Regions from separate parts of the Streptomyces sp. NPDC058653 genome, predicted to be linked through region 3. Evidence: riboswitches for the same ligand, from Rfam matches in the RefSeq annotation. Region 3 holds a riboswitch; each other region holds the start of a gene.
What was found. Region 3 has a riboswitch for cobalamin ahead of ACFWU9_RS08685 (ABC transporter substrate-binding protein). Riboswitches for the same ligand answer to the same signal wherever they lie in the genome.
Positions count from the first base shown of each region.

Region 1 (6,485 bases), on a different contig from region 3:
GGCCGGTGTCGCCGGGGAGGTATCTGAAGCCGCCGGCCGGGTTGAACTGCTGGGCGATCAGGAAGTCCACGGGCGTCTTGCCGGCCGTGGTGAGGAAGTCACCGGTCTGCGGGTTGATGCCGCAGGCGTTGAGGCCGGAGACGGCCCAGCCGTTGGAGTTGGTGTTGGCGCCGAACATGGCGTCGAAGGCGCCGGTGGTTCTGATGAGTTTCGACTTGAGGAAGGCCTTCGCCTCGGTGATGGCGGGGTCGGTGGCCGGGACGCCGGACATGCAGAGTGCGGCCATGGCGGCGCCGGTCATGTCGATGTCGCCGTCGGCGGCGAGCTTGGCCGGGTCGCCCTCGGCCTTGGCGAAGGTCCAGCCGCCGTCGTCGTGCTGATTGGCGCGGACCGTGGTGACGGACCTGTTCAGGAGCGCCTGCGGTACGCGCTGGACACCGGTCTGCGTCTTGGCGCCGGCGAGGGCGATGAGTGCGAAGACGGTGCCGTTGAAGTTGGCGGACGCCCCCCAGTAGCCCGGCTCGGAGTTCTGCCAGTACGCGTAGGTGTCGGCGATCAGATTGCGGCTCGCGGAGACCCGGGCGGGGTCGACACCGGCGGAGTAGGCGTTGATGATGCCGCGCTCGTAGTCGGTGACGACCGGGGAGGTGCCGGGCCAGGAGGCGTTGGCGAGGTGGGCACGGTAGACGGTACGGGCGTTCCTGCTCGTGTCGCCGCCCGGTGCGACGTCGACGGCCGCCGTCCCGGCGGCGGCGAACGCGGAGAAAGCCCATTCGTTGGAGAGTCCGGCGCCCGCGTACGAACCGTCGGCGCCTTGCAGTGAGCGCAGATAGCCCACACCGTTCGTCTTGGACGTGGCTATCTGCGCGGGGGTCGACGTGGCGAGTGCGGGCAGCGCGGTCAGGGCGAGTGCGGTGAACGCGGCGGGTACGGCGATCAGGGCGGGCCGGGCGACGGTGCGCCGGGTGACGCCCCGGCGGGACGAGCTGACGCGCGAGGCGCGGGGTCGCGAGGCGCGGGGTGAGGTCATGTCGGTACTCCCGGGGAGAGAGGGGCGGCGGCCTCACGCCCCTCCGGCCGTACCCGTACGCGAGAATCCGTGTACGAGAGCCCGCCCGACGACACGCGGCCGTCGCCCGAGCGCGTGGGTCGACGTCCTGTGGAACAGGCCGGTCGGGCATTCGGGCTCGGACCTCTCCGGGGCTCCGAGCCCCCGGGTCCACACCGCTGCGCGTCAGCTCCGGACTCCCACCGGATTCCCCCAACTCGGCAGCACGGGACGCTAGTCGAAAACCGCGCGCCGCGCACTCCCTTGTCGCCGGATTCGCATCTGTGCTCTAATTCGTCCGCATCTCTGCTCAGTTCCCAGGGGAAGCCGGTCTAAGTCCGGCGCTGACCCGCAACCGTAGGCCCGTCAGGCACTCATGTGCCCGGTGGGCAAGCCGGATTACCTGGTTCTGAGCTCAAGTGAACGACGCCGTCGCGGACTACGGCGTGGTACGGCCGGCACCGCCGGGGACGTCGCTCGACGACTCCACCGGGCCGCCGGTCGCGTCACGTGGACCCCCGTAACGGCCGACGCCAGGGGGCCGCCGTGGAGCACGGAGACGTATCCGGACGAAGAGCGCGCGGTGTGCGCCCGCGAGCGGGCGCGCTGCTGTGCTCCGTCCTCATGGCTGTCGCCGGCGGGGTCTTCCTGCTCGGCCCCGCGTCCCCGGCCGCGGCCGACCCCATCGAGACGTGCACCCCCACCAAGGGCGCGGTCGTCGCGGTGGACTTCGGCGACTGGGGCGGTGGGATCGTCCGGGGCTGCGACGCGAGTCCGACCACGGGATACGACCTCCTGCACGAGGCCGGGTTCAGCACCGAGGGCACCGAGCACGACGGCCCCGCGTTCATCTGTCGCCTGGGCCACGCCGAGTTCGACTCCGGCGCCGGGTACCCGACTCCGGCGGAGGAGGCGTGCGAGCTCACCCCGCCCGCCACCGCGTACTGGTCCTACTGGCTCGCCCCGGCGGGCCAGGACTTCTGGACGTACAGCCCGCTCGGCGCGATGAGCAACAGGCCGAAGGACGGATCCGTGGAGGCATGGGTCTTCGGCCCCACCGATGTGGGCGGAACCGGCGGGGGCCCCACGTTCACACCCGCGCAGGTGCGAGCCGGGGGCCAGGGCGAACCCGGAGAGGACCCGCCGGACGTCGAGCCCGGTGAGGTCGATCTCCGCAGGCTGGACGGCTATCTGAAGAGCAGGCTCACCGACGGCGACCACGTACGCGACGAGGGTGCTCAGACCCCGAACCTCTACCAGTCCGCGCAGACCGCGCTCTCCCTCGCCGCCATCGGCGAGGAGAACGCGACGGTCGACAGAATGCGCGCCAAACTGGCCGGCCACACCGAGGAGTTCGCGTACCCGAACGGCGCCGACCGGCCGGTGTCCGCCACCGGAGCGGCACTTCTCTCCCTGCTCGCGTCGGGCACCGGCGGCGACCCGCGCGGCGTGGGCGGGCACGACGTGGCCGGGGACCTGGCCAAGGCGGTGTGCGAGAGGGGTGGCACACCGGGCTGCAAGGGCAAGGGCGACTTCCACGACGTCGGCGATGTCGAGACGCAGGCGATCGCCCTGCTGGCGCTGGACCGGGCGGGTGTCACCGTGCCCACGGCGGCTGTCGGCCGGCTCGCCGCCCACCAGTGCAAGGACGGCGGGTTCTCCCCGACGCTGGTGGGCGAAGGCACCGTGTGCGCGGGCAGTGACCCCGCCACCACTCCGTACGCGACGATCGCACTGCGGCAGGCGGGCGGACATGACGACGCGGTCGCCGAGGCGCACCGGACCCTGCGCCGGGCCCAGCTGCCCACCGGCGCCTTCGCCGCCTACCCGGGCGTGACCACCGGCGATGTCAACGCGACGGCCAAGTCCGAGCAGGCGCTGCGACTGCTCGGCGACACCGGGCGCGCCGACGCCGCCGTCTCCTGGCTGTCACGCCAGCAGACCGGGTCGGGCGGCTTCGGCTTCGACGAGGGCGCCACGGAGCCGGAGATCTTCCCCACCTGGGCCGCCGCCTTCTCCGCCGCGCGCACCAGCCTCGCCACGCTCGGCGTGGAGCTGCCGGATCCCGGCCCGGGCGACCCTCCGACGGGCGAGCCCCCGCCGCCGACGGACGGCCCGAAGCCGCCGTGGGCCCCGGGCGAGGGCCCGGATCTGGACAAGGGCGCCGCGTACCTCACGGACGGCGCCCGTCTGAAGCAGGGTCACTACTACGAGAACGTCGCCGGCACCGGTTTCGCCGACTTCGGTCTCACCATCGACGCCGCCTACGCCCTGGCCGCGACAGGCAACGACAACGACGCGCTGCGCGGCATCGTCGACTTCCTCGACACCGAGGGCGAGGACGGCTCCGAGCCCGGCCGGACCGTGGGCGACTGGACCGGTGTCGGTACGTCGCACGCGGGGGGCGGCTCGATCGGCAAGCTGGCGGTGCTCGCCCAGGCCACCGGCCGTGACCCGCGCGACTTCGCGGGCGCCGACCTGATCGCGGCACTGGACGAGGCGGTGTGCGAGGCCCCGTCAGGGGCCCCGGACCGCAGCTGCCCGGCCAGGGGCGCCTACCGGTACGGCCCCTCCGTTTTCTCGCAGTCTCTCGCGGTGATCGCCCAACTGCGCGCCGGAGAGGCCGGGTCGGCCGCCGGGCCGGTCGCGTATCTGAAGAGTCTCCAGCACCCGTCGGGCGCATGGCCGAGTCTGATTCCGTCGACCGGCGACTCCGAGGTGGACTCGACGGCGATCGCCGCGATGGCCCTCGACCTGGCCGAGGACACGACGTCCGCGCAGGCCGTAGACAAGGCCCTCGCCTGGATCGCCGCCAAGCAGCTCCCCGACGGCGGTTTCCCCGGCGCCGCCGGCAACTCCGTCAACTCCGCGGGCCTCGCGATCCAGGGACTCTCCCTGGACGCCGGGAAGTACGCGACCGAGATCAAGAAGGCGCGGAAGTTCCTGGCGAAGCAGCAGAACAAGGACGGCGGCTTCGACGTGGCCGCCGACGGTCAGCCCGGCTCCGACGTACGCGCCTCCACACAGGCGCTCGGCGGTGCGGTGGGCACCTCGTTCGGCACGCTGGAGCGGGACTTGACGGGTACCGCTCCGCGGCCCCCGGGCGAGCCGGCCCCCGGCCCCTCGGACACCCCCACGGTGCCGGAGATCGTGACCACCGGCGGCGAGGAGGCGGGCTCGGGTTCAGGGGCCGGCGCGCTGGCCTCCACCGGTACGCGGGTGGGGACACTGGCCGCCGTGGCCGGGGCGTTGACCGTGGCGGGCTGGTCCATCCTCGTCACCCGCCGCCGGACGACCGCCACCGGGAGGGAGCGATGAGCGCCCGGGTGGCCCGTACGATCGTCCGCCTGCTGACGGCGCTCGCCCTCACCGCGGGCGCGCTCGCCACCACGGCCGGACCCGCCGCCGCGAAGCCGCAGCCGATGGGGCGGTGCACCACCTCGTCCGGCGCCGTACTCGCCGTGGACTTCGGCGACTGGGGCGGGCCGATCCTGCGCTCCTGCGGGACCACGCCGACCACCGGCTACGAGCTGCTCAACCAGGGCGGCTGGCGCACCACCGGCACCGGCCACGACGGTCCGGCCTTCATCTGCCGCATCGGTTACGCCGGGCACCAGGGCGGCAGGCAGTACCCGCCGCCCTCGCAGGAGGACTGCGTTCTCACCCCGCCCGCCTCCGCCTACTGGTCCTATTGGCACGCCGACCCGGGCCGGAACACCTGGACGTACAGCCAGCTCGGCGCGATGCTCTACAAGCCGAGGCCGGGCAGCGTCGACCTGTGGATCTTCGGCGGGACGAACATCGAGGGCACCACCGGCCGGCCGACCGTGACACCGGACCAGCTGCGCGCCCGCAACACCAGGCCCACCGGCGGGGGAGCACCCCAGAACGGCTTCGAGACGGATGCCGCCGAGCCGCCGGCGCCCGGCACCGACACCGGACCCGCGCCCGGGCGCCCGGTGCAGGAGAAGCCCGCGCCGAAGCCGTCACCGTCCCCCACGTCCGCCTCCCCGTCCGCGTCACCGTCGAAGTCCCCGCCTCGGTCCGCCGCCAAGAGCCCCTCGCCGTCCGCCTCCACCCGCGCGGAACCCGGCGCGGTCGCCGCCGCCCCCGAGCCCTCCCGGCAGATCGTCGACGCCGACCCCACTGCCGACGCGCCCCATGACTCCGGCTCGATCGTGCCCACCGTCCTCACGGCGGCGGCGACACTGGCGATCGGCCTCGCCGGCGGGTACGCCGTCCGGCGCCGACGGCGCACGGAGTAACGCGTGCCGCCGTCCACCGTCGTGGTCCGGGCGGCCGGTCCCGCACCGGGGCAGGCCGCCCGCGGCCGTGTGCCCCGCATGCTGCACCCGGTCGCCTGGTGGATCTGGGCCCTCGCCCTCGCCACCGCCGTCAGCCGTACGAACAACCCGCTGCTGCTCTTCCTCGTGCTCGCGGTCCTCGGCTACGTGATCAGCATGCGCCGCACCGAGGCCCCCTGGGCGCGCGGCTTCACGTACTACCTGTATCTGGCGCTGACGGTCGTCGCGATAAGGGTGGTGTTCCGCGCGGTCTTCGCCAGCGGCGTCACACCCCGCGACCACTTCCTCTTCTCCCTGCCGCACATCCCCACCCCCGACTGGTACGCGGGCATCCAGCTCGGCGGCCCCGTCTCCCTGGAGGCCCTGCTGTCGGCGGGCGTGGACGGGCTGCGTCTGGCCTGCATGCTGTGCTGCGTCGGCGCCGCCAACACCCTCGCCAACCCCAAACGCGCCCTGCGCGTCCTGCCCGGGGCCCTGTACGAACTCGGCGTCGCCGTCACCGTGTCCATGAGTGTCGCCCCCCAACTCGTGCAGAGCGTGCAGAGGGTCAACCGCGCCCGACGGCTGCGGGCCGGCCGGACGAAAGGCTTCCGCGTCCTGCGCGGCATCGTCGTACCCGTTCTGGAGGACGCCCTGGAACGCTCCCTGCGTCTCGCGTCCGCCATGGACTCACGCGGCTACGGCCGCGCCGGAAGCGCCACGGAGAACTCGCGGCGGCTCACCGGCGCGCTGATGCTGGCCGGGATGTGCGGGCTGTGCGCGGGGGCGTACGGCCTGCTCGACGCGTCCGCGCCCACCTTCCTCGGTCTCCCGGGGCTCGCGCTCGGGACGGCGCTCTGCCTGGGCGGGCTGCGGCTCGGCGGGCGGCGGGTCACCCGTACCTCCTACCGGCCGGACCCCTGGCGCCTCGCGGAGTGGGCGGTCGCCGGCTGCGGCGTCCTGTCGGCCGTGCTGCTCTTCATCAACGCGGGATTCGACGCCGCCGAACTCAACCCGTCCATCTACCCGTTGAGCTGGCCGACCCTGCCGCCGGTCCCGGCGGCCGCGATCCTGCTCGCCGGCTGCGCGGGGTTCCTCGCACCACCACCGGTACCGCCCGGCGGAGCACGTACGAGTCCGCCGCCGACCGCTCC
Region 1 is NZ_JBHXRM010000031.1:20,540-27,024, reverse strand. Features, by position in the region: gene ACFWU9_RS24545 (prenyltransferase/squalene oxidase repeat-containing protein) at 1-1,030, opposite strand, end outside; cobalamin riboswitch at 1,155-1,293, opposite strand; cobalamin riboswitch at 1,334-1,474, shown strand; gene ACFWU9_RS24540 (prenyltransferase/squalene oxidase repeat-containing protein) at 1,673-4,366, shown strand; gene ACFWU9_RS24535 (hypothetical protein) at 4,363-5,313, shown strand; gene ACFWU9_RS24530 (energy-coupling factor transporter transmembrane component T) at 5,392-6,485, shown strand, end outside.
Region 1: linked by a shared signal. The riboswitch ahead of ACFWU9_RS24540 (prenyltransferase/squalene oxidase repeat-containing protein) and the one ahead of ACFWU9_RS08685 (ABC transporter substrate-binding protein) in region 3 are both predicted to bind cobalamin.

Region 2 (6,485 bases), on a different contig from region 3:
GCTTCCCGGGACTGCGCGTCCCAGACGCCGAGCCGCTTCAGCTCCGCCACCAGATAGGCGTTGACCTGGAGGAACTCGCCCGACAGGGTCTCGCGCTTGAAGAGGTTGGAGACCTGCGGCTCGATGCACTCGTACACGCCCGCGATGGAGGCGATCGTCGCGGTGGGCGCGATGGCCAGCAGCAGCGAGTTGCGCATGCCGCTCGTCGCCACGCGCGTCCTCAGCGTGTCCCACCGCTCGGGCCAGTTGAGCGCCACGTCGTAGTGGTCCGGGTGCAGCACCCCGCGCGCGGCGCGGGTCCGCTCCCAGGCGGGCAGCGGGCCCTCGCGCTCGGCGAGGTCGCAGGACGCCTCGTACGCCGCGAGCATGATCCGCTCGGCGATCCGGGTGGAGAGCGCGGCGGCCTCGGGGGAGTCGAACGGCAGCCGCCTCTTGAAGAAGACGTCCTGGAGGCCCATCACACCGAGGCCCACGGGGCGCCACTTGGCGTTGGAGCGGCCGGCCTGTTCGGTCGGGTAGAAGTTGATGTCCACGACCCGGTCGAGGAAGGTCACGGCCGTACGGACGCTCTCGTCCAGCCGCTCCCAGTCCAGCTCCGCGCCCGGCTCGCCCGACTCCGTCACGAAGGCGCCGACGTTGACGGAGCCGAGGTTGCAGACCGCCGTCTCGCCGTCGTCCGTGACCTCCAGGATCTCGGTGCAGAGGTTCGAGGAGTGCACGACGGTGCCGGGCTCGGCGGTCTGGTTCGCCGTACGGTTCGAGGCGTCCTTGAAGGTCATCCAGCCGTTGCCGGTCTGCGCGAGGGTGCGCATCATGCGGCCGTACAGCTCGCGCGCCGGGATGGTTCTGCGGGCCTTGCCCGCCGCCTCGGCCGCGCGGTACGCGGCGTCGAAGTCGTCGCCCCACAGGTCGACCAGTTCGGGCACGTCCGACGGGGAGAAGAGCGACCAGACACCGTCCGCGTCGACCCGGCGCATGAACTCGTCGGGGATCCAGTGCGCGAGGTTCAGATTGTGCGTACGGCGGGCGTCCTCGCCGGTGTTGTCGCGCAGCTCCAGGAACTCCTCGATGTCCGCGTGCCACGTCTCCAGATAGACGCAGGCCGCGCCCTTGCGCCGGCCGCCCTGGTTGACGGCGGCGACGGAGGAGTCCAGCGTCCGCAGGAACGGCACGATGCCGTTGGAGTGCCCGTTGGTGCCCCGGATCAGTGAACCGCGCGCGCGGATACGGGAGTACGAGAGGCCGATGCCGCCCGCGTGCTTCGAGAGCCGGGCCACCTGGTGGTAGCGGTCGTAGATCGAGTCGAGCTCGTCCAGCGGGGAGTCCAGCAGATAGCAGGACGACATCTGGGGGTGGCGGGTGCCGGAGTTGAAGAGCGTGGGGGAGGAGGGCAGATAGTCGAGCCGGCTCATCAGACCGTAGAGCGCGGCGACCTCGTCCACGGCGGCCGGGGAGTCGTCCTTGGCCAGCCCGGAGGCGACACGCAGCATGAAGTACTGCGGCGTCTCGATGACATCGCGGGTGATCGGGTGGCGCAGCAGATAGCGGCTGAAGAGCGTGCGCAGGCCGAAGTAGCCGAACCGGTCGTCGGCGGCGGGGTCGATCAGCGCGTCGAGGCGGGCGGCGTGGCGCGTGACGAACGCGGCCGTACGGTCGGCGATCAGGCCCTCCGTGTGGCCCACGGCGACCGAGGAGGAGAACGAGACGGCGCCCTGCCCGGCGGCCTCCTCCGCGATGGTGCGGGTGAGGAGACGGGCGGCGAGGCGGGAGTACGCGGGGTCCTCGGAGATCAGCCCGGCCGCGGCCTCGGTGGCGAGCGCGCGCAACTCGGCGTCGTCGGAGGCGGCGTTACGGCCTCGGAGAGCGGCGGCGGCGACCTTGCCGGGGTCGGTGTCGGCCAGATCCGCGGTGAGGTCGGTGAGGACCCGCAGAAGGGCCGTCCCGGGGGTCCCGGGGTCGTCGGCCGGCCCGGCGGTTTCCCGGTCCCGCGCGGTTTCCCGGTCGGCGATCGCTGAGGCCGGATCGGCTGGCGCGATGGTCACGTGGTGCTCTCCCTCGCTCGGCTCCGGGCCAGGGGGAGGGCATGGCGGCGCACGCCCGCGTACGCCGTCCCGGAACCGGGCGGTGAGCGGTGCGGCGTCCACCGGCCCTGCCTCGGAGCCCGGACGTCTCGGCACCCGGACCGGTCGGTCCGGGCGCGCCGTCGGCAGGTGCTCGGACTCGCGGGCACGACAAAGCGCACCACAGCACACCGTTGCGGGACAGTTCCGGATTCGCACCGGATTCTCCTGCGGCGACAGCAGACTTGAGCATACATCTGGGGTTGGTTGGCAGCACCACCCCCCACATGTTGTGTCGGGGATGGCTCGTCCTAGATCTCCAGGCAGTACGTGAGCAGTACAAGCTCCGTATACGGCGCCCAGTCCCGCTCCGGCGTCCGTACGAAGCCCAGGCGCTCGTAGATCCGGTGGGCGGACAGCATCGCCTTCTGCGTGGAGAGCCGCACCCGTACGCATCCGTCGGCCCGCGCGCGCTCCACGCACGCCCGCACGAGCGCCCCACCGACCCCGCGCCCCCGGCCGCCGGGCGCGACGGCCAGCATGCGGAACTCGGCCTCACCGTCCCCGGCGAGATCGGCCCAGGCCGACCCGGCACCGACGTACGCCACCCCACCGAGCACCGCCCCCGCCCGGTCGACGGCCACGAGCACCTCACTCCCCTCGGCCCGCCCGGCGACGTCGCGCAGGGTCTTCAGATAGGGATCCCCCGCCCCGAAGTCCAACAGCCCGTCGTCCAGATAGGCCCGGGCGGTTATCTCCCCGAGCACCTCGTACTCGGCGGGCTCGGCCGCTCTGATCCTGAAGTCGCTCTCCGACTCTTTCCTCTGCTCCATGACAGCAGTGTGCGACACGGGTACGACAGCGCCTTGTCGGAGGTCGCGGCTATCGTTGAGCAGGAGCGAGGAGGGTTCATGACCGTGACCACTGACCGGAACCATCTGGAGACGAGCGTCTTCGACGAGCTCACTCCGATAGTGGCCCGCACGGACGAGCGCGTGCGCATGGAACTGATCGACGGGAAGCTCAGGAGCAAGGCAGTGCCGGACGGGGACCACGGTCGCATCATTCAATGGCTGCTTCGCATCTGTATGCAGTCCCGGCCGGAACTGTTTCTGCATCCGGACCAAGGACTGAAAGCGCAGGCTTATCGCCAAGGGCGCGCAAGGCCGGACGCCTCGTTGGCACCGGCCGACGCATTCGTCGGCCAGGGCGAGTGGGGGGACCCCCGTCCCGTCCTGATGGCCGTCGAGGTCACCTTCTACGACTCCGACACCGACGCGCGCGACCGTGTCGAGAAGCCCCGCGCCTACGCCGAGACCGGTATTCCCGTCTATCTCCTCATCGACCGCGACTCCTGCGAGGTCACGGTCTACAGCGAGCCGGACGGAGTCCGCTACGAAAGCGCCCGCACCGTGCCGTTCGGGAAGACCGTCGCGCTGCCCGACCCCGTCGGCATCACGCTGGAGACCGAGCGGCTCAAGGACTGGGTGCGCTGACCCCCTCCCAAACGCCGAAGGGCCCGCCCCTCCCCCACGGGAGCGGCGGGCCCCATTCGCTCAGCAGCAGCGGAAGCCCTCCCGTGGGTCCGCCTCCCTCGCGTCCATTCGGGCGCGTTCGAAGGCGCGGCGTGTCATCGGCTCCGTCGTCGGGTCGCAGGCGCGTGTGTGGGTCACGTAGTGGTCGTACGCCGACTCGCCCGTCAACTCCCTGACGTACCAGCGGATCCGGCCCACCGCGTGGCGCACCTTCGACGCCGGCGCCGGCGTCATGACGTACCCGCCCCGCTGGGCGTGGACGTGGGCGCCTCCGTCTTGGCCGCCGCCGCCAGTTCCAGTTCCGCCTTCTCCTCCTTCGTGGGGATCAGTCCCGCCGGTGCGACGATCTCCGACTTCACGTACGGCGTCTCCGACAGCTTCACGCTCTCCGGGTCGCGGATCGCCTTGTAGCAGACCCGTGCCGCGTCGGCGATGACCACGATGATCAGGATCGCGAAGAGCGCCGAGAGGACGCCGTCCACGGTCGAGTTGGTGACGACCGTGTGCATGTCGTCCATCGTCTTCGCCGGCGGGATCACCTCGCCGTTGTCGATGCCCGACTGGTAGACCTCGCGCTGCTTGAAGAAGCCGACCTTCGGGTCCTCGGAGAAGATCTTCTGCCAGCTCGCGGTGAGCGTGACCGCCGCGTCCCAGGCGAGCGGAACCGCCGTCACCCAGGCCCATTTGAGCCGCCCGGACTTCACCAGCAGCGTCGTGCACACCGCGAGCGCCACCGCCGCCAGGAGCTGGTTCGCGATGCCGAACAGCGGGAAGAGCTGGTTGATGCCGCCCAGCGGGTCGTGCACGCCGACCCAGAGGAAGTAGCCCCACGCGCCGACGACCACGGCGCTGGCGAACCAGACACCGGGCTTCCAGCTGACCTGGCGCATCGGCTTGTACACGTTGCCGAGCATGTCCTGGAGCATGAAGCGCCCGACCCGGGTCCCCGCGTCCACCGTCGTCAGGATGAACAGCGCCTCGAACATGATGGCGAAGTGGTACCAGAACGCCTTCAGGCTCGCCCCGCCGACGACCGACGAGAAGATGTCCGACATCCCGAGCGCGAAGGTCGGCGCGCCGCCCGTACGGGAGAGCAGGCTCGACTCCTCGACGTCCTTGGCCGCCTGGGTGAGTTGGTCCGGCGAGATCGTGAAGCCGAGGTTGGCGACGGCCTGCGAGGCGGACTCGACCGTGCCCCCGATGACACCGGCGGGGGAGTTGACCGCGAAGTAGAGCCCCGGGTCGATGATGCACGCGGTGATCATCGCCATGATGGCGACGAACGACTCGGTGAGCATCGCCCCGTAACCGATCATCCGGATCTGGGTCTCCTTCTGCACCATCTTCGGCGTGGTGCCCGAGGAGATCAGTGAGTGGAAACCGGACAGCGCGCCGCACGCGATGGTGATGAAGACGAACGGGAACATCGAACCGGCGAAGACCGGCCCGTCCCCGCGGCTCGCGAACTCGGTGACCGCGTCCATCTTCATCGTCGGCAGCGCGACGACGACCCCGACCGCCAGCAGCGCGATCGTGCCGACCTTCATGAAGGTCGACAGATAGTCGCGCGGCGCCAGCAGCATCCAGACCGGCAGTACGGACGCGAGGAAGCCGTACACGATCATCCAGATGACCAGCGTGCCGGCCTCCAGCGTGAACGTGTCCGCCAGCGAGGACTCGGCCACCCAGCCGCCCGCCACGATCGCGAGCAGCAGCAGCGCCACGCCGATGAGGGAGACCTCGCTGACCTTGCCCGGCCGCAACACCCGTAGATACACGCCCATGAAGAGCGCGATCGGGATGGTCATCGCGATGGAGAAGACACCCCACGGCGAGTCGGCCAGCGCGTTGACGATGACCAGCGCCAGCACCGCCAGCAGGATGATCATGATGAGGAAGACCGCGATCAGCGCGGCGGCACCGCCGAGAGGCCCGATCTCGTCACGGGCGATCTGGCCGAGCGAACGGCCGTCGCGGCGCGTGGAGAAGAACAGCGTGACCATGTCCTGGACCGCGCCCGCGAAGATGACGCCCGCCACGATCCAGATGGTGCCCGGCAGATAGCCCATCTGCGCGGCCAGCACCGGGCCGACGAGCGGTCCCGCGCCCGCGACGGCCGCGAAGTGGTGGCCGAAGAGCACGCGCCGGTCGGTCGGGTGGAAGTCGACACCGTTGTCGAGCCGTTCGGCGGGCGTGGCCCGCGTCTTGTCGACCTTCAGCACCCGCCGCGCGATGAATCTCGAGTAGAACCGGTAGGCGATCGCGTACGAACCGAGCGCCGCCGCCAGCATCCAGGCGGCGGAGATCTCCTCTCCGCGCGACAGCGCGAGGACACCCCAGCCGACCGCGCCCACCAGGGCGACCAGCGCCCATGTCGCGATCGACCTCGGCGTGAGACGCCCGGACGAGTTCTGCGCGGAACTTGCTGGTGCCGGCTCTGGCATGGCGAGTCGTCCCCTCACTGGTCACCTGCTGAAACTCGCAGGAAATCTAAGGGACCGTCTCCGCGGGCGTCACCCCCCGTCCGCGTATCGGTAAGGAAACGGTGCGCCTGCCCCACATGTCGACGGGCGCCCGCCGTCTCAGTCGGTGGGCCGGCGCAGCCGCGCCACGAACTTGTACCGGTCGCCCCGGTACACGGAGCGCACCCACTCCACCGGCTCCCCGGCGGTGTCGATCGAGTGCCGGGAGAGCATCAGCATCGGCAGGCCCACATCCGTACCGAGGAGTCCCGCCTCGCGCGGTGTCGCCAGCGACGTCTCGATCGTCTCCTCGGCCTCCGCCAGATGGACTCCGTACACCTCCGCCAACGCCGTGTAGAGCGAGGTGTACTTGACGAGCGAGCGGCGCAGCGCGGGGAAACGTTTGGCCGAAAGATGTGTGGTCTCGA
Region 2 is NZ_JBHXRM010000040.1:71,593-78,077, forward strand. Features, by position in the region: gene ACFWU9_RS28225 (ribonucleoside-diphosphate reductase subunit alpha) at 1-2,042, opposite strand, end outside; cobalamin riboswitch at 2,188-2,356, opposite strand; gene ACFWU9_RS28230 (GNAT family N-acetyltransferase) at 2,372-2,893, opposite strand; gene ACFWU9_RS28235 (Uma2 family endonuclease) at 2,972-3,556, shown strand; gene ACFWU9_RS28240 (YbdD/YjiX family protein) at 3,617-3,829, opposite strand; gene ACFWU9_RS28245 (carbon starvation CstA family protein) at 3,826-6,039, opposite strand; gene ACFWU9_RS28250 (GntR family transcriptional regulator) at 6,178-6,485, opposite strand, start outside.
Region 2: linked by a shared signal. The riboswitch ahead of ACFWU9_RS28225 (ribonucleoside-diphosphate reductase subunit alpha) and the one ahead of ACFWU9_RS08685 (ABC transporter substrate-binding protein) in region 3 are both predicted to bind cobalamin.

Region 3 (6,485 bases):
TCGGACTCGGCGTACTGACCCTCGGCTTCTCGGACGCGGGCGAGACCGCCGCCACCGGCAATCTCTGGCAGCACGGCGGCATCTTCCCCAACGGCATCGGCTCCAGCCTGATGACCCTCCAGGGCGTGATGTTCGCCTACCTCGCCGTCGAACTCGTCGGCGTCACGGCGGGCGAGTCCGAGAACCCCGAGAAGACGCTCCCCAAGGCGATCAACACGCTGCCCTGGCGCATCATCGTCTTCTACGTCGGAGCGCTCACCGTCATCCTCGCCGTCGTGCGGTGGACCGAGTTCAGCGAGGGCGAGAGCCCGTTCGTCCACGCCTTCGCCAAGATCGGCATCCCGCTCGGCGCCGGCATCGTCAACTTCGTGGTGCTGACGGCGGCACTCTCGTCCTGCAACTCCGGCATGTACTCCACCGGCCGGATGCTGCGCGACCTCGCCGCCAACAAGGAGGCCCCCCAGGCCCTCGGCAGGCTCAACACCCGCCGGACACCGGCGGCCGGCATCGCCGCGTCCGTCGCCCTGATGGGCATCGGCGTCGTCCTCAACTACGTCGTCCCGGAGAAGGCGTTCCTCTACGTCACCTCGGTCGCCACCGCGGCCGGGATCTGGACCTGGATGATGATCCTCATCAGCCACATCAAGTACCGCTCCGCCGTGGTCGCCGGTCGGCTGCCGGCGTCCTCGTTCCCCGCCCCGGGCGGCTCGGCGCTGAGCTGGGTGGCGCTGGTCTTCCTGGCCTTCGTGACCTGTCTGATCGCCTACGACTCCGACGCGCGCATCTCGCTCTACGTCGGCGCCGTCTGGGCGGTCTTCCTCGTCGGCGGCTGGGCGCTGCTCAAGCGCGGCGACAGGGACCTCGCGGGCCCGGGCCGGGACGAGCCGGAGGGCCCGTACGAGCCGGAGTACGCGAAGATCTCCGACTGACCCGGCCGCACGCGGCGGCCCCGGTCCCGCTCCGCGGCCCCGGCCCCGCCGGCGCCCCACGCGCCGTCCCACCGGCCGTCTCACCAGGTGGCCTCCGTATCTCAGCCGCGGAGGCCACCCGTTTATCCTTCCACTCATGCTCACCATCACCCAGGCGCTGTACGACCAGATCGTCGCCCACGCACGGGCCGACCACCCCGACGAGGCCTGCGGCCTGATCGCGGGCCCCGAGGACAGCGACCGGCCCGAGCGCTTCATCCCGATGCGCAACGCGGCCCGCTCACCCACGTACTACGAGTGGGACGGCGACGAGCACAACCAGGTCGACAAGGAGATGCGGCGGCGCGAGGAGGACGTGATCGTCGTCTACCACTCGCACACCGCGACCGAGGCGTACCCCTCCCGCACCGACATCGACCGGGCCGTGGAGCCGTTCGCCCACTACGTGCTGGTCTCCACCGCCGACACCGACGACATGGGCCCGTTCCAGTTCCGCTCGTTCCGCATCGTCGACGGCACGGTCACAGAAGAGGAAGTCACGGTCGTCTGACACACTGACGCCGAACCAGGGCGGCAGGACCCAGGAAGCCGGTGCGAATCCGGCACGGTCCCGCCACTGTGACCAGGCCCCCCTTGCACCCGGGGGCCCGGAAGCCAGGAACTGACCTGTCGCCCTTCTCCCACCATGCCAGGGGACGCGGAAATCCCCCGGAGGAGGCCCAGTCATGTCCTTGCGGCGCCACGCCCTCATACCGGCGGCCCTGCTTCCGCTGCTGCTCCCGCTCGCCGCCTGCGGCTCCGGCCCGGAACCGGCCGAGCACGCCGGAGCGCCGGCCGCCGGATTCCCGTACACCGTCGCCAACTGCGGTGTGCGGACCACCTTCGAGGCACCCCCGAAGCGTGTGGTCACGATGAACCAGCACGTCACCGAGATCATGATCGAACTCGGTCTCACCAACTCCCTCGTCGGCACCGCCTGGCTCGACGACGCCGTCCTGCCCGCCTACGAGAAGGCGTACGAGAGCGTCCCGGTCGTCGCCAAGGAGTACCCCTCCAAGGAGAAACTCCTCTCCGTCAATCCCGACCTCGTCTACGGCGGTTACACCAGCGCCTTCGCCGCCAAGGACGGCCGCACCCGCGACGACCTGGCGGACGCCGGTGTCGACACCCGGCTCAATCTGGAGAACTGCCCCGAGGACGGCGGTACTTCCATGGACGACCTCTTCCGCGAGATCAAGGAGGTCGGACGGACCTTCGGCGTCGCCGGCCGCGCCGGGAGGTGGACAGCCGACGCACGCGCCACGCTCGCCACCACCGCCGCCGGACTCAAGGGCGTCAAGCCGGTCCCGGTCTTCGTCTACGACAGCGGCGACAAGACCGCCTTCACCGCGGGCGGCGCGGGCATCGGCAACGAGCTGATCGAACGGGCCGGCGGCCGCAACGTCTTCGCCGACCTCGACAAGTCCTTCGGCGACGCCACCTGGGAGCAGGTCGTCGCCCGCAGGCCCGAGACGATCGTCATCTACGACTACGGCTCCACCACCGTCGCCCAGAAGAAGAAGCGGCTGCTGGAGGACCCCGTACTGAAGGACGTCCCGGCGATCAGGAACAAGCGTTTCGCCGTGATGCCGCTCTCGGACGCCGTCCTCGGCGTCCGCGCCCCCGCCGCGGTCGGCCGTCTCGCAGACCAACTCCACCCGGAGGCGGGCGAGTAGGGCCCCGGCCGTGAGCTGCAGGACAGCACCCGTCCGGCGCGGGCCGCGCCACGCCCTGGTCCTCACCGGGCTCGCCGCGGCGCTCGCCTGCGCCGTCGTCGCCGGGCTCGCGCTCGGCTCCGTCCGTATCCCGCCCGGCGAGGTCCTCACGATCCTCTCCGGCCGCGCGGACCCGGGCCCCTTCCGCACGATCGTCCTGGACGTACGGCTGCCGCGTGTGCTGCTCGGCGCGGTCGTCGGCGCCGGGCTGGCCGTCGTCGGCACCGTCCTCCAGGCCCTCGTACGCAACCGGCTGGCCGACCCGTTCCTGCTCGGGATCTCCTCCGGGGCGTCCACCGGCGCCGTACTCGTCCTGGTCCTCGGCATCGGAAGCGGTATCGGCGGCGGGATCACCACCACCCTCGCCATGCCCGCCGCCGCCTTCGCGGGCTCGCTCGTCGCGATGACCCTCGTCTACGCCCTCGCCCGGCGCGGCGGCACGATGACCGGCGGGCGGCTCGTCCTGGCCGGGGTCACCGTCTCGTACATCCTCTCCGCCCTCACCACCCTGATCCTGGTCGTCTCCGCCCGGCCCGAACACTTCCAGGAGGCGCTGTTCTGGTCGCTCGGCGGGCTCGGCAGCGCCCGCTGGAGCACACTCGTCGTCCCGGCCCTCGTCCTCGTCGCCGGGACCGCCGCCCTCATGGCGCTCGCCCGACCGCTGGACCTGCTGCTGGTGGGGGAGGAGGGCGCGACCGCGCTCGGGCTGGACACCGCGCGCTTCCGCGCCGCCGTCTTCGTCCTCGCCTCGCTGGTCACCGGCGTGATGGTCGCGGCGAGCGGCGCGATCGGCTTCGTCGGGCTGCTCGTGCCGCACGCCGCGCGGATGGCGGTCGGGGCGGCGCACCGGCCGCTGCTGCCCGTCGCCGCGCTCGGCGGGGCGGTCGTGCTCGTCGTCGCGGACCTCGCCGCCCGTACCGTCGCCGCGCCGCAGGACATCCCCGTCGGCGTCCTCACCGCGCTCACCGGCGGCCCGTTCTTCCTGTGGCTGATGCGCCGCCGCCCCGAAGGAGCCCCGGTATGAGCGCCGAGACGAACCCTGACAGGAGATCCGGTGCCGCGACACTGCGCGTGGAGGGCCTGTCGTACGGAGTCGGCGACGGCCGGCACCTCGTCGACGCCGTCGACCTGACCGCCGCCCCCGGCGAGACCGTCGGGCTCGTCGGCCCCAACGGCAGCGGCAAGACGACGCTCCTGCGCTGCGTCTACGGCGCGCTGCGCCCCACCCACGGCCGGGCCCTGCTGGACGGCGGGGACCTGCACACCATGACGGCCAAGGCGCGTGCCCGGCGCGTGGCCACCGTCCCGCAGGACGGACAGACCGAGTTCGAACTCACCGTCCGCGAGGTCGTCGCCATGGGCCGCTCGCCGCACCGGCGGTTCTGGGAGCCGGACACGGCGGCCGACCGCGCCCTGACCGACGCCGCCCTGACACGCGTCGGCATCGCCCCGCTCGCGGACCGCGCCTTCCCCTCCCTCTCCGGCGGCGAACGCCAGCGGGCCCTCGTCGCCCGCGCCCTCGTCCAACGGCCCGCGCTCTTCGTCCTGGACGAACCGACCAACCATCTGGACATCCGTCACCAGCTCGAAGTCCTCAGCCTGATAAGGGAGTTGGGGACGACCAATCTGCTCGCGCTGCACGACCTCAATCTCGCCGCGTACTTCTGCGACCGGCTGTACGTCCTCAAGGCGGGCGAGGTCGTCGCCTCGGGAACCCCCGCCGACGTCCTCACCCCCGGGCTGCTGGCCGATGTCTACGAGGTGGCGGCCGAGGTCACGCCCCACCCCCGGACCGGGGCCCCCACCGTGGTCTATCTGCCCGCGTCACCGGCCGCCGCGGGCACCGGTCCCGCCGCCACGTCCAACTGACGAACGGCGAACGTCCATCATCCGAGATCACATACCGGGATGCGGACCGGGAATCGATACGATGACCCCATGGTTTCCCACGACGTGAGCGACAAGACACCAGGCGATCTGCTGGTGGCGCGGCTGCACGTCGATCTGTGCCGACTCGCCAGCGCCATGTGTACGGCCGGCGCTGCCGCCTGAGCCGCGGCAGGACGCCCATCCCGAGCACCACCCCCCGCGCGGGGGCAGAGCCGCGCGCCCGTCACGCCTCTTCTCCGACAGGAGCCCACGCCATGGCCATCGAGGTCCGTATCCCGACCATCCTCCGCACCTACACCGACGGAGCCAAGGCCGTCGAGGGCAACGGTGACACCATCGCAGCGCTGCTCACCGACCTCGAAACCCGCCACACGGGCATCCGCGAGCGCATCATCGACGGCGACAACGGCGACCAGCTGCGCCGTTTCGTGAACGTCTACCTCAACGACGAGGACGTCCGCTTCCTCGACGGCGTCTCCACCAAGCTCTCGGACGGCGACAGCATCACCATCCTCCCCGCCGTCGCCGGCGGCGCGCCCCGGACGCCGATGCCCGACATGCCCGCGCTCTGATGCGGTACGACTCCCCGCTCGCGGTCGTCGGCGACACCCCCCTCGTACGGCTGCCGCGGCTGTCCCCGTCGGACGACGTCCGGATCTGGGCCAAGCTGGAGGACCGCAACCCGACCGGCTCCATCAAGGACCGCCCGGCCCTGCGGATGGTCGAGGAGGCCGAGAAGGACGGCCGGCTCACCCCCGGCTGCACCATCCTGGAGCCGACCAGCGGCAACACCGGTATCTCGCTCGCGATGGCCGCGAAGCTCAAGGGCTACAAGATCATCTGCGTGATGCCGGAGAACACCTCGCAGGAGCGGCGCGAACTGCTCGCCATGTGGGGCGCCGAGATCATCCCCTCACCGGCCGCGGGCGGCTCCAACACCGCCGTACGCGTCGCCAAGGAACTGGCCGCCGAGAACCCGACCTGGGTGATGCTCTACCAGTACGGCAATCCGGACAACGCGGGCGCCCACTACGCCACCACCGGGCCGGAGATCCTCGCCGACCTGCCGTCAGTCACCCACTTCGTGGCCGGACTCGGCACCACCGGCACGCTCATGGGCGTCGGCCGCTATCTGCGCGAGCAGAAGCCCGACGTCAAGATCGTCGCGGCCGAACCGCGCTACGACGACCTGGTCTACGGTCTGCGCAACCTCGACGAGGGCTTCGTCCCCGAGCTGTACGACGAGTCCGTCCTCTCCACCCGTTTCTCCGTCGGCTCCGCCGACGCCGTCACCCGCACCCGCCAACTCCTCCAGCAGGAAGGCATCTTCGCGGGAGTCTCCACCGGCGCCGCCCTGCACGCGGCCATCGGCATCGGCAAGAAGGCCGTCGCCGCGGGCGAGAGCGCCGACATCGTCTTCGTCGTCGCCGACGGAGGCTGGAAGTACCTCTCCACCGGCGTCTACACGGCGGCCACGGACGAAGAGGCGATCGAGACGCTTCAGGGCCAGCTCTGGGCCTGAGCCCCACGGCCGTCCGGCAACAGTGGTGCAACAGTCCTCGTACGGGGGCTGTCGCACCACGTTGCCGACGGTGACGATCGGTGTCGATCCACGCGCACCGACACAAACGGGGGGCAGAGATGGACGACCGCTGGAGGGGTACGGGGGGTCCGGAAGGCCCCGGTCCCGGGAACGCCACCGGCCCCGCCGACAGTCCCGCCAACACCCCGGGCCACGGCGCCGGATACGACCCCGGCTACGGTCCCGGCCCGGGACATGACCCCGGCCCCGACCGCGGCTTCGGTTCCGGCCCGGGATACGACCCCGGCCCCGGTTACGGTTCCGGCCCGGGATACGGTCCCGGCCCGGGCCATGGGCCGCCCGGCTTCGGTCCCGGCCCCGGTTATGGTT
Region 3 is NZ_JBHXRM010000007.1:93,158-99,642, forward strand. Features, by position in the region: gene ACFWU9_RS08675 (amino acid permease) at 1-929, shown strand, start outside; gene ACFWU9_RS08680 (Mov34/MPN/PAD-1 family protein) at 1,066-1,479, shown strand; cobalamin riboswitch at 1,468-1,614, shown strand; gene ACFWU9_RS08685 (ABC transporter substrate-binding protein) at 1,655-2,644, shown strand; gene ACFWU9_RS08690 (FecCD family ABC transporter permease) at 2,655-3,707, shown strand; gene ACFWU9_RS08695 (ABC transporter ATP-binding protein) at 3,704-4,552, shown strand; gene ACFWU9_RS08700 (putative leader peptide) at 4,622-4,735, shown strand; gene ACFWU9_RS08705 (MoaD/ThiS family protein) at 4,828-5,145, shown strand; gene ACFWU9_RS08710 (PLP-dependent cysteine synthase family protein) at 5,145-6,095, shown strand; gene ACFWU9_RS08715 (hypothetical protein) at 6,215-6,485, shown strand, end outside.